Regions from separate parts of the Ensifer sp. YR511 genome, predicted to be linked through region 2. Evidence: riboswitches for the same ligand, from Rfam matches in the RefSeq annotation. Region 2 holds a riboswitch; the other holds the start of a gene.
What was found. Region 2 has a riboswitch for thiamine pyrophosphate ahead of thiO (glycine oxidase ThiO). Riboswitches for the same ligand answer to the same signal wherever they lie in the genome.
Positions count from the first base shown of each region.

Region 1 (4,648 bases), on a different contig from region 2:
GGTGCAAGCATGTCTGGTATAGTAGAGCAAAACGCGTCAGAGGCGGTTCCGGTGTCCACCGACACCACGATTGAAGAACTTGCCGACCTCGCCTACCGGTCAATTCTTGGCCGTCCTGCTGAAAAGGGCATCGCCGAGAAATGGGCGCAGAGGGCGCAACAGGAGCCGAAAGAGCGGCTTATGACGAACCTGGTCAATTCTCCTGAGTTCCAGCGAAACTACCTGCACCGCCTCGTCCGGAAAGATGGGATGCGTGCTGTCGCCGACATCAACAACCGCCTGTCTTTTTCCATCCTCCCCAAGCCGCTTCACCAGGAGCGCTTGAGAATGATCAAAGACCACCTCCCGGTGGTCCCCAAGGTTCTCGATCTCGGCGGCGCCTCAGGCGACGAGCAAGGCGCCCTCCTCTCGATGGGGTACCGCGGAGCCGAAGACATTACGATCATCGATCTGCCACCGGATATCCGCTTCAAGGCCGCGATGGAAAAGGCGACCGTCTCGGAGCACCACGGAACAACGGTACGGTATGCCTATCATTCGATGGCCGACCTTGAGCGGTATGAGGACGAGAGTTTCGATTTCGTCTGGTCTGGCGAGACAATCGAGCACATCCCGCTCGAAGCCGGCGATAACGTCTTCAAGAGTGTCCAGCGCATCCTGAAGCCAGGTGGCATCTTCGCACTCGATACGCCGAACCGCACAGTTACCCGCCTCGGCGTGGGGGACACTGGGTTTATCCACGCCGAGCATGCTCACGAGTATCGTTTCGAGGAATTGCTCGATCGTCACAGGGATTGCGGCCTCGACGTCATCGAGACCAAGGGCTTGATGGACGCTCGCCGCTCGCTTGAGGTCGGCTATCTCCTTCCAGACGAAATGGCCGCCGGGACTATCAACGACACCCCCGAGACCTCTTACGTCTTCTTCGTGAAGTTCCAGAAGCCCGCTTAGTTCGCGAGACTGGATAGCCACTGCCATTGGGTACCGGCTACGTTCTGTAGGGTGATCCGCGAGATGTTGTTCGCCAGCGTGATATCCGCCCCTAGAAACAGGTTTTCGGTACCATTTTTCAAGGCGACATCCCGGGCGCCGGAACGTAAACAACGTGATGATGTCGCCATTGACCTGAGCCTCAAGTTTCCTACGGTGTTTCGGAAAGTCTTGGGTTTTCATGAACTGCCCCAGGTTGCTGGACCAGCGGAGGCTAGAGTTTTCCAGCTTCTCTCAGGGCCGCGGGCTGGTTGCGCCACCCGAATTCACCAGCGAGATCGGCACCTTGTTGCCGATCGCACCATATGGCCGAACCTCATTTTAGTTTCTTCGCCAATCCTCCATCCTTTCGCGGGCAATGCCACACCCCCAAACGATCGACGACGAGGACCGAGTCGCACTTCCGTGCAGCGCACGGGGTATCCGGCCATCATGAACCCCGGAATTCTCTGATTCCTGAGATGCAGGCGTGTGCTTGCCGCTTGCGTTGTCGGATGAAAAAAGTAATGTGGGCGCGTCTGTGAAGTCGAACGCTCAGACAGAAGGCTCCTTGCGCTCTCACGGCAATAGGGGCCTTTTTGTCATTGTGAAAGCGTGGATTTCTCGCGAATTGCATCGAACCACGCATTCGAGCTTTCCGGCCATTGACATCCCCAATCATCCGCCCCTAGCATTCTTCCTGCCGAGGGGCGCACTGTCACGGTGCTGAGATGGCGGTGAGCCAGACCCTTGAACCTGATCCGGATCATACCGGCGTAGGAACGGCAAGGGCCCTTCTGCTCACCAGCCGTCTTTGCGCTTACCGATCGGATCTCCGTCCATTTCCGGGAGGTCGCTTTGCTCGTGTCTGTTTTTGAATCAGTTATAGAAGGCTCAAACCTCATTCGGGTGGTCCGATGACTGCGATCGCCGTTACCATCGCAGGTTCGGATTCCGGTGGCGGGGCGGGCATTCAGGCGGATCTGAAGACGTTCTCGGCGCTGGGCGTTTATGGCGCCAGCGTGATCACGGCGGTCACGGCGCAGAATACCCGTGGGGTTTCTGCGGTTGCAGATATCTCCCCGACCGTCGTTGCGGCTCAGATCGACGCGGTGTTTTCCGATCTTGCCGTCGGTGCGGTAAAAATCGGAATGGTGTCGCGGCGCGAGACGATCGGGGTGATTGCCGCCGGTCTTAAACGCTATGGCCAGCTGGCTGTCATCGACCCGGTGATGGTGGCAACCTCCGGCGATCATCTGATGCAGCCGGACGCGATCGCGACGCTCAAGGAGGAGTTGTTGCCGCTGGCGCTTGTGCTGACGCCGAACCTCCCCGAGGCGGCGCTGTTGACCGGACGCGCAATTGCCGAAACCGAAAGCGAGGTCGCGCGTCAGGCGGAGATGCTCCTGAAGCTCGGTGCGCGTTCAGTGCTGATGAAGGGCGGCCATGCCAAGGGCAAGGACGCGATCGATATTTTCTATAGCGGGGAGGGTGTCCTTAACCTGTCACGGCCGCGGATCGAAACCAGCAATGATCATGGCACCGGGTGCACCCTATCGGCCGCAATCGCCTCGGGGCTTGCCAAGGGTATGCCGATTGACGATGCGGTTGTGGCAGCCAAGGCCTACTTGCATGCCGCGTTGGTGGCGGCCGATCGTCTGACCATCGGACAGGGGCGGGGGCCGGTGCATCATTTTCATCATTGGTGGGGCGACGCCAAAGGGTCGGCGTCGCGCCTTCGAACGTAACCGACTCCCAGGGCGCTCTTGGTCGTGCTTCGCGATCTGGCTGAGCAGTGTGGGCTTCGGGTCTATCTCAGGCCACTGCCGCGCTCGGCAGGGCCGGTTGTTCGCCCTTGAGCATCTTGCGATAGAGCGCCACATGTTCGCGCGCGCAATCGACATGGCTCGTCGGTCGCCTAAGCGTTGCCCGCAGATTGTCCCATGCCCGCGGCGCGCCGAGGACGTCGATCAGGCGGTCGGCCAGATCCTGGGCGCTGCCGGTGCGGAAGTGATAGCCGTCCAGGCGGTCGCGAACCTTTTCGGCCATGCCGCCGATGTCGGAGCAGAGGATCGGCCGGCCATGATGCAGCGCTTCCTGGATAACGACAGGGGAATTTTCCCACCAGACCGACGGCATCACCACCCAGTCGACCGAGCGCATCAGCCTTGGCATGTCCTGGTTCTGGTAGGCGCCGTAGAAGCGGACACGACGACCGGCGTCCTCAATGAGTTTCGCCACCTTCTCCTGATAGTCTTTCGGTTGGCGCTCGAGGTTGCCGCCGAAGATCATCAGCGAGGATTCATCGCCCCAGATGTCATCGGGCACGCGCGATACCGCGTCGATCAGCACGTGAACGCCCTTGAACGGCGTCATCTGTCCGAAATAGGCAAAACGGTTGCGCCGGGCCGTTGGCGACGGCAATTCGCGGGCCGGAGCCTTGTCGCCCATGACGATGCCGTTCTCGATCACGAAGATCTTTGCGGCTTCGAGCCCCCATTCGACATAGCGGTTGGCGAGAAAGGCGCTCGGCGCGATGAAGGCATCGGCGAGATTGAGCATGCCGCGCACGAACTGTTCGCGGCGAACGAAGCGCGACACCGGGATTTCGGGGAAGCACGTGTGGCAACTGATCGGTGAGGCGCCGTTGCAAAGCTGGCCCGAGGGGCGTTTCACCATTTGCCCGTGATTGTGGCAGATCGGCAGATACTCATGGAACGTCACGACGATGCGTGCCTTGGGCAGGGCATCACGGACGGCATAGAGCGCTTCCAGGCCGAAGCCGAGAATATGATGGAAGTGAATGACATCCGGCTTGATGTCGCCGACGAAGCGCAAAAGGTCGCGGCGGATCGCGTCCGTATCGCCGTTGGAGAGGAAGAAATGGTCGAAGTCTTCGGCGTGGTAGAGCACTTCGTCCATGGCGAGACGCAGGCTCATCAGTGCGGAGGCACCATGGCGCGGAACCGGATTGCCGACACGGGCGAGGTAGATCGATTCCACACCCGACAGGCCGTTCAGTGCCTTGTGAAGACCATGCGAAGCAATTTCCGCACCTCCGAGCGAATGGGTCGGGTGGCCATGGGAAACCACAAGTACGCGGAGTTTTTCGCTCATGCGTCAGTCTCCTCGAAGAATGTTTGGGCGGTTTCGGAGGCGGGCATCCAGCGGGCGCGGAAGAGCGTCCGGTCGACACGCTCCACGAACCGGGCGGTGGCGGCGGAGCCCGCTCCGGGCACCTCGTCCGATCCGACCATCTGCAGGGACGGAAGCCAATAGGCCTCGTAGCCCTTGCCGCTCAGGCGAAGGGCAAGATCGAGCCCCTTCAGTGCTGCGCCGAGATAGGTCGGCGACGGGCCTGCATCCTCCATCAGCGCCTCGCGCGGCAGGATGCAGCAATCGAGCGATGCAGTTGCGACCCGGGTCAGCTTCAGGCGATTGACGGCACCGACCGGATAACCGGCGTAGCGGCTCGATTGAAGATGGTCGGGGCGATCGAGCGACGTGCTGCCGGCCCAGCGGATCGAGTGATCCTCATAGGCTAGGGTCGGCGAAATGATGCTTCCCGTCTTTGCCTCGTAAGCGGAAACGAGTGCCTGATACCACCCGGTAATGGCTGGCGTCAGCGACGAGGAAAGCAGAACGACCGCGTCGCTGTTTACCCTTTCGGCAGCCGCTT
Region 1 is NZ_FNGR01000011.1:3,769-8,416, forward strand. It holds gene BLU15_RS19135 (class I SAM-dependent methyltransferase) at 10-951, shown strand; partial or broken gene BLU15_RS38985 (IS3 family transposase) at 1,225-1,347, opposite strand; TPP riboswitch at 1,666-1,769, shown strand; gene thiD (bifunctional hydroxymethylpyrimidine kinase/phosphomethylpyrimidine kinase) at 1,887-2,717, shown strand; gene BLU15_RS19145 (glycosyltransferase family 4 protein) at 2,785-4,086, opposite strand; gene BLU15_RS19150 (hypothetical protein) at 4,083-4,648, opposite strand, start outside.
Region 1: linked by a shared signal. The riboswitch ahead of thiD (bifunctional hydroxymethylpyrimidine kinase/phosphomethylpyrimidine kinase) and the one ahead of thiO (glycine oxidase ThiO) in region 2 are both predicted to bind thiamine pyrophosphate.

Region 2 (4,648 bases):
ATCGCCGCCTTCAGCCGCGTCGAAGCGGCGAGCGCCAGGTAGTCGTTCGAGGTAAAATCCAGGCCGCCAGCGGGGGCAAGTGCGCGCCGGCGGCCCTTGCGATCAAGGCCCTCCAGCGTCTTCTCATAGCGCGCAAACAGACCCAGGGTCATTCGGCCGCATCCTGCCTTGCCGCCGGAGCCATCGGCTTCAACCCCAGGCGTCGGAAGAGCGCCGCATCATGGTCCTCGCCGGGATTGTCGGCGGTCAGCAGGGTTTCGCCGACAAAGATCGAATTGGCGCCGGCGATGAAACAGAGCGCCTGCGTCTCGTCGCTCATGTCGGTCCGGCCGGCCGAAAGCCGGACATGCGATAGCGGCATCAGGATGCGGGCAAGTGCGATGGTGCGGACGAAATCGATCGGATCGACGGGCGCTGCATCGGCCAGCTTCGAGCCCGGGATCGGGATCAGCATGTTGATCGGCACGCTTTCGGGCGGCACCGGCAGATTGGCGAGCGTCACCAGCATGGAGATCCGATCGTCGGCGGTTTCGCCCATGCCGAGAATGCCACCGGCGCAGACCTTGATGCCGGCGTCGCGGACATTCGCGAGCGTCTCCAGCCGGTCGGCAAAGCTGCGGGTGGTGATAATCTCTCCGTAGAAGCGTTCGGAGGTATCGACATTGTGGTTGTAGTAGTCGAGCCCGGCCTCGGCGAGCCGTGCGGACTGGTCCGGCGTCAGCATCCCGAGCGTCATGCAGGTTTCCATGCCAAGCGCCCGCACACCGCCGATCATGGCGACGATCGCCTCCATGTCGCGATCCTTCGGGCTGCGCCAGGCGGCCCCCATGCAATAGCGCGTCGCACCGCCGTCGCGCGCCTTTCGCGCCTCGGCAAGCACACGCTCGACCTCCATCAGCTTCGATGCCTTGAGCCCGGTCGGATAGTGGGCGGACTGGCTGCAATAGCCGCAATCCTCGGCGCAGCCTCCGGTCTTGATCGAGAGCAGCCGGCTCATCTGGATGGCGTTGGGATCGAACTGCGCACGATGGACCGTGTGTGCGCGGTAGAGCAAATCGTTGAACGGCATATTATAGATTTTTTCAGCTTCCGCTTGGGTCCAGCGGGATTCGCCCGCGTCGCCCGGGGTAAAATTAGCGCCAGTTGATAGGGTTCCGTCCAGCATTTCGGCTCGTCCTCCAGGTCATTGCAAATGCGAAATAGATAGAATCTGATATTATCTATAATTTTATCGACCAGCAAAGTTCGCAAGCACCCAAATGGAGAGTTTCTGTTATCGCATACCCTTATGGTTGCATTTTTGACCGTGAACGAATCTGGAAACCGCCGAGACGGGGCACCAATTACCAATCAATCGGTCGCAGCTCCCATTTCCGAAATCGGGCGTAACGCACCCGAGAAACGAGGACGAGCCCGGGCTTCTCCGGTATTTTTCGACCCGCTCTGCCCGCCTGACACTCCTCCCTTCAGCACGCCGCCAACGCTTCCGCTTTCTCGTCGCAAAATTATAGATAATTTTTTCGGCAGATGAGATCACATCGCACACGAATGCTGGCTCTTGACAAAAACCGCCCCGAACGGTCAGCTTGGAGCATTCACCAGGGGTGTCCCGCTAAGGGGCTGAGATTCTGCTATGCGATTTGCGCGGCGCAGTGACCCGTTGAACCTGATCCAGTTCATACTGGCGTAGGGACGGTGCAGACATCGCTGCCGCAAACGTCGCCTTCACGCGACCATTCTACGGCAAGGCGTCCTTCCCCTTCCTTCGCTCGTGAACTGGGTCTCCACAATCGGAGCCTCGGCATGCACACCGCCAACACCATCCCGCTTCCCTCACGACGGCCCGCCCACGCCTCGCGGGAACACTGAGCCATGCGGATCCTCGTCAAAGGTGCCGGCGTCGCAGGGCTCTGTCTGGCGCATGAACTTAGCGCCCGCGGTGTCGCGGTGACGGTTGTCGAGCAAAAGCCAGGCTTTGCCGGCGCGGCCTCCTGGTTTGCCGGCGGCATGCTGGCACCCTGGTGCGAACGCGAAAGCGCCGAAGAGGTGGTGCTGACGAAGGGCATCGGCGCCATTGACTGGTGGGACGACGCCCTGCCAGGCGAGGTTTCCCGAAACGGCACGCTTGTCGTCGCCCCGCCACGGGATGCGGGCGAACTCAAGCGCTTTGCCTCACGCACCTCCGGCTTCGAATGGCTCGACGCCGCCGCGATCGAACGGCTGGAACCGGCGCTTGCCGGACGTTTCCGCGAGGCGCTGTTTTTTCCCGGTGAGGCGCATCTCGACCCGCGCCGGGCGCTGAGCCGGTTGCGGCAGAAGCTTGTCGATCACGGCGTCACCTTCCTCGATGAGACGAGCGACGATGGCCACCACGATCTCGTCGCCGACTGCGCCGGCGCGGCACGCATCGGCGAAACGCGGGGCCTGCGGGGCGTGCGCGGTGAAATGCTCTACCTGCAGACAAGCGACGTGGAACTGTCGCGGCCGGTCAGGCTCATTCATCCCCGCATCCCGCTCTACATCGTGCCGCGCGGCGGCGGCCTCTTCATGTGCGGGGCGACGATGATCGAGACGGATGACGGCGGACCGATCACCGCCCGCTCCCTCATGGAACTGCTGAACGCCGCCTATGCGCTGCATCCGGCCTTCGGCGAAGCGCGCCTCGTCGAAACCGGCGCCGGCGTCCGCCCCGCCTTCGCCAACAACCTGCCGCGCGCCCTGCGCACCGGGCAGACCATCACGATCAACGGACTTTACCGCCATGGCTTCCTGCTTTCGCCGGCCCTGGCGGCGGAAGCAGCCGACCTCGCGCTTGCGCAGGACCTGAAGGGAGATGCCGCATGAGACTGACCGTCAATGGCGAGGATCACGACCTCGCCGTCACCACCCTCACCGAGCTTCTGGCCGCCCTTGATTTCGAAGGCGACTGGCTCGCCACCGCCGTCAACGGCGAACTGGTGCACCGGGCCGACCGTTCGGGTCATGCGCTCAGCGACCGGGACCGGATCGAAATTCTCTCGCCGATGAAAGGAGGCTGAGACATGCTGACGCTTTATGGACAGGACCTGCGCTCACGGTTGCTGCTCGGCACCGCCCGCTACCCCTCCCCCGCCGTTCTGGAAGATGCGGTGCGATCGTCAGGCACTGAGATCGTCACGGTCTCGCTCCGGCGCGAAACCGCCGGAGGCCGCCAGGGCGGCGCCTTCTTCGAACTGATCCGGGCGCTCGGCGTGCACGTGCTGCCGAACACCGCCGGCTGCCACTCGGTGTCAGAGGCGGTGCTGACGGCCAAGATGGCGCGCGAGGTCTTCGGCACCAACTGGCTGAAACTCGAAGTGATCGGCCACCACGATACGCTGCAGCCCGATGTCTTCGGCCTGGTCGAGGCGGCGCGCATCCTCTCGGCCGAAGGGTTCGAAGTCTTTCCCTACACCACGGATGATCTCGTGGTTGCCGAACGGCTCGTGGAAGCCGGCTGCAAGGTGCTGATGCCCTGGTGCGCGCCGATCGGCAGCGCCATGGGGCCGCAGAACATCCAGGCGCTCAGGGCAGTGCGGGCCAACTTTCCCGATGTGCCGCTGATCGTCGATGCCGGCATCGGCCGGCCCTCGCACGCAACGACGGTGATGGAGTTCGGCTACGACGCCGTCCTGCTCAACACCGCCGTCGCCGGCGCCGCCAAGCCCGCACTGATGGCCGCTGCCTTCGCGGGCGCGATCGATGCCGGCCGGCAGGCCTTCGAGGCGGGCATGCTCGAACCGCGCGATTTTGCCGTCCCTTCCACCCCCGTCATCGGAAAGGCGGTGTTTGCGTGAAACTTGACCCCTTCTATCTCATCGTCGACAGCGCGGATTGGATCGAGCGGCTGGTGCCGCTCGGCGTCAAGCTGGTGCAGCTACGCGTCAAGGATCGTACGGAAGCAGAGATCCGCCGCGAGATCCGCGCGGCCAAGGCCGTTTGCGACGAGCAGGGCTGCCAGCTCATCGTCAACGACTACTGGCAACTGGCGATCGCGGAAGGCTGCGACTTCGTCCATCTCGGCCAGGAGGACCTGGCGGAGGCCGACCTTGCTGCAATCCGCGCCGCCGGCCTGAAGCTCGGACTCAGCACCCATGACGAGACGGAACTGGAGACAGCACTTGCTGCCAAGCCCGACTATGTCGCGCTCGGACCGGTTTATCCGACCATTCTCAAGGCTATGAAGTGGGCGCCGCAGGGACTGCCGCGCCTTGCCGCCTGGCGGAACCGTGTCGGGTTGCTGCCGCTGGTCGCCATCGGCGGCCTCAACGTCGAGCGGATCGCCGGCGTCTTCGAGCACGGCGCCGACATCGCCGCCGTCGTTACCGACATCACCCGCAATGCCGACCCGGAAGGCCGGACGCGCGAATGGATCGCCAGAACCGCACCGTGGCGATAGGCACGTGCCGGGCCGCGGGTAGCAGTCTCCGCGGTCAGGCGATCTCCAGCTGCGAGAGCCAGGAGGCGTCCAGGCCACGCTTGCGACAATAGGTGGCGAGCCGCTGGCGGGTCGGCCCCGGCCGGTCGAGGCCGAGGTAACGGGAGGCGTTCTTCCAGAAGATGTTCTGCTGGTCCTCCTCGCTGACATTGGCCTCCTTCAGTTGCTGGGCAATCCGCGGGACGTAGGCGT
Region 2 is NZ_FNGR01000008.1:18,836-23,483, forward strand. It holds gene BLU15_RS16080 (8-amino-7-oxononanoate synthase) at 1-152, opposite strand, end outside; gene bioB (biotin synthase BioB) at 149-1,165, opposite strand; TPP riboswitch at 1,591-1,711, shown strand; gene thiO (glycine oxidase ThiO) at 1,873-2,844, shown strand; gene thiS (sulfur carrier protein ThiS) at 2,841-3,038, shown strand; gene BLU15_RS16100 (thiazole synthase) at 3,042-3,815, shown strand; gene BLU15_RS16105 (thiamine phosphate synthase) at 3,812-4,417, shown strand; gene BLU15_RS16110 (amidohydrolase family protein) at 4,452-4,648, opposite strand, start outside.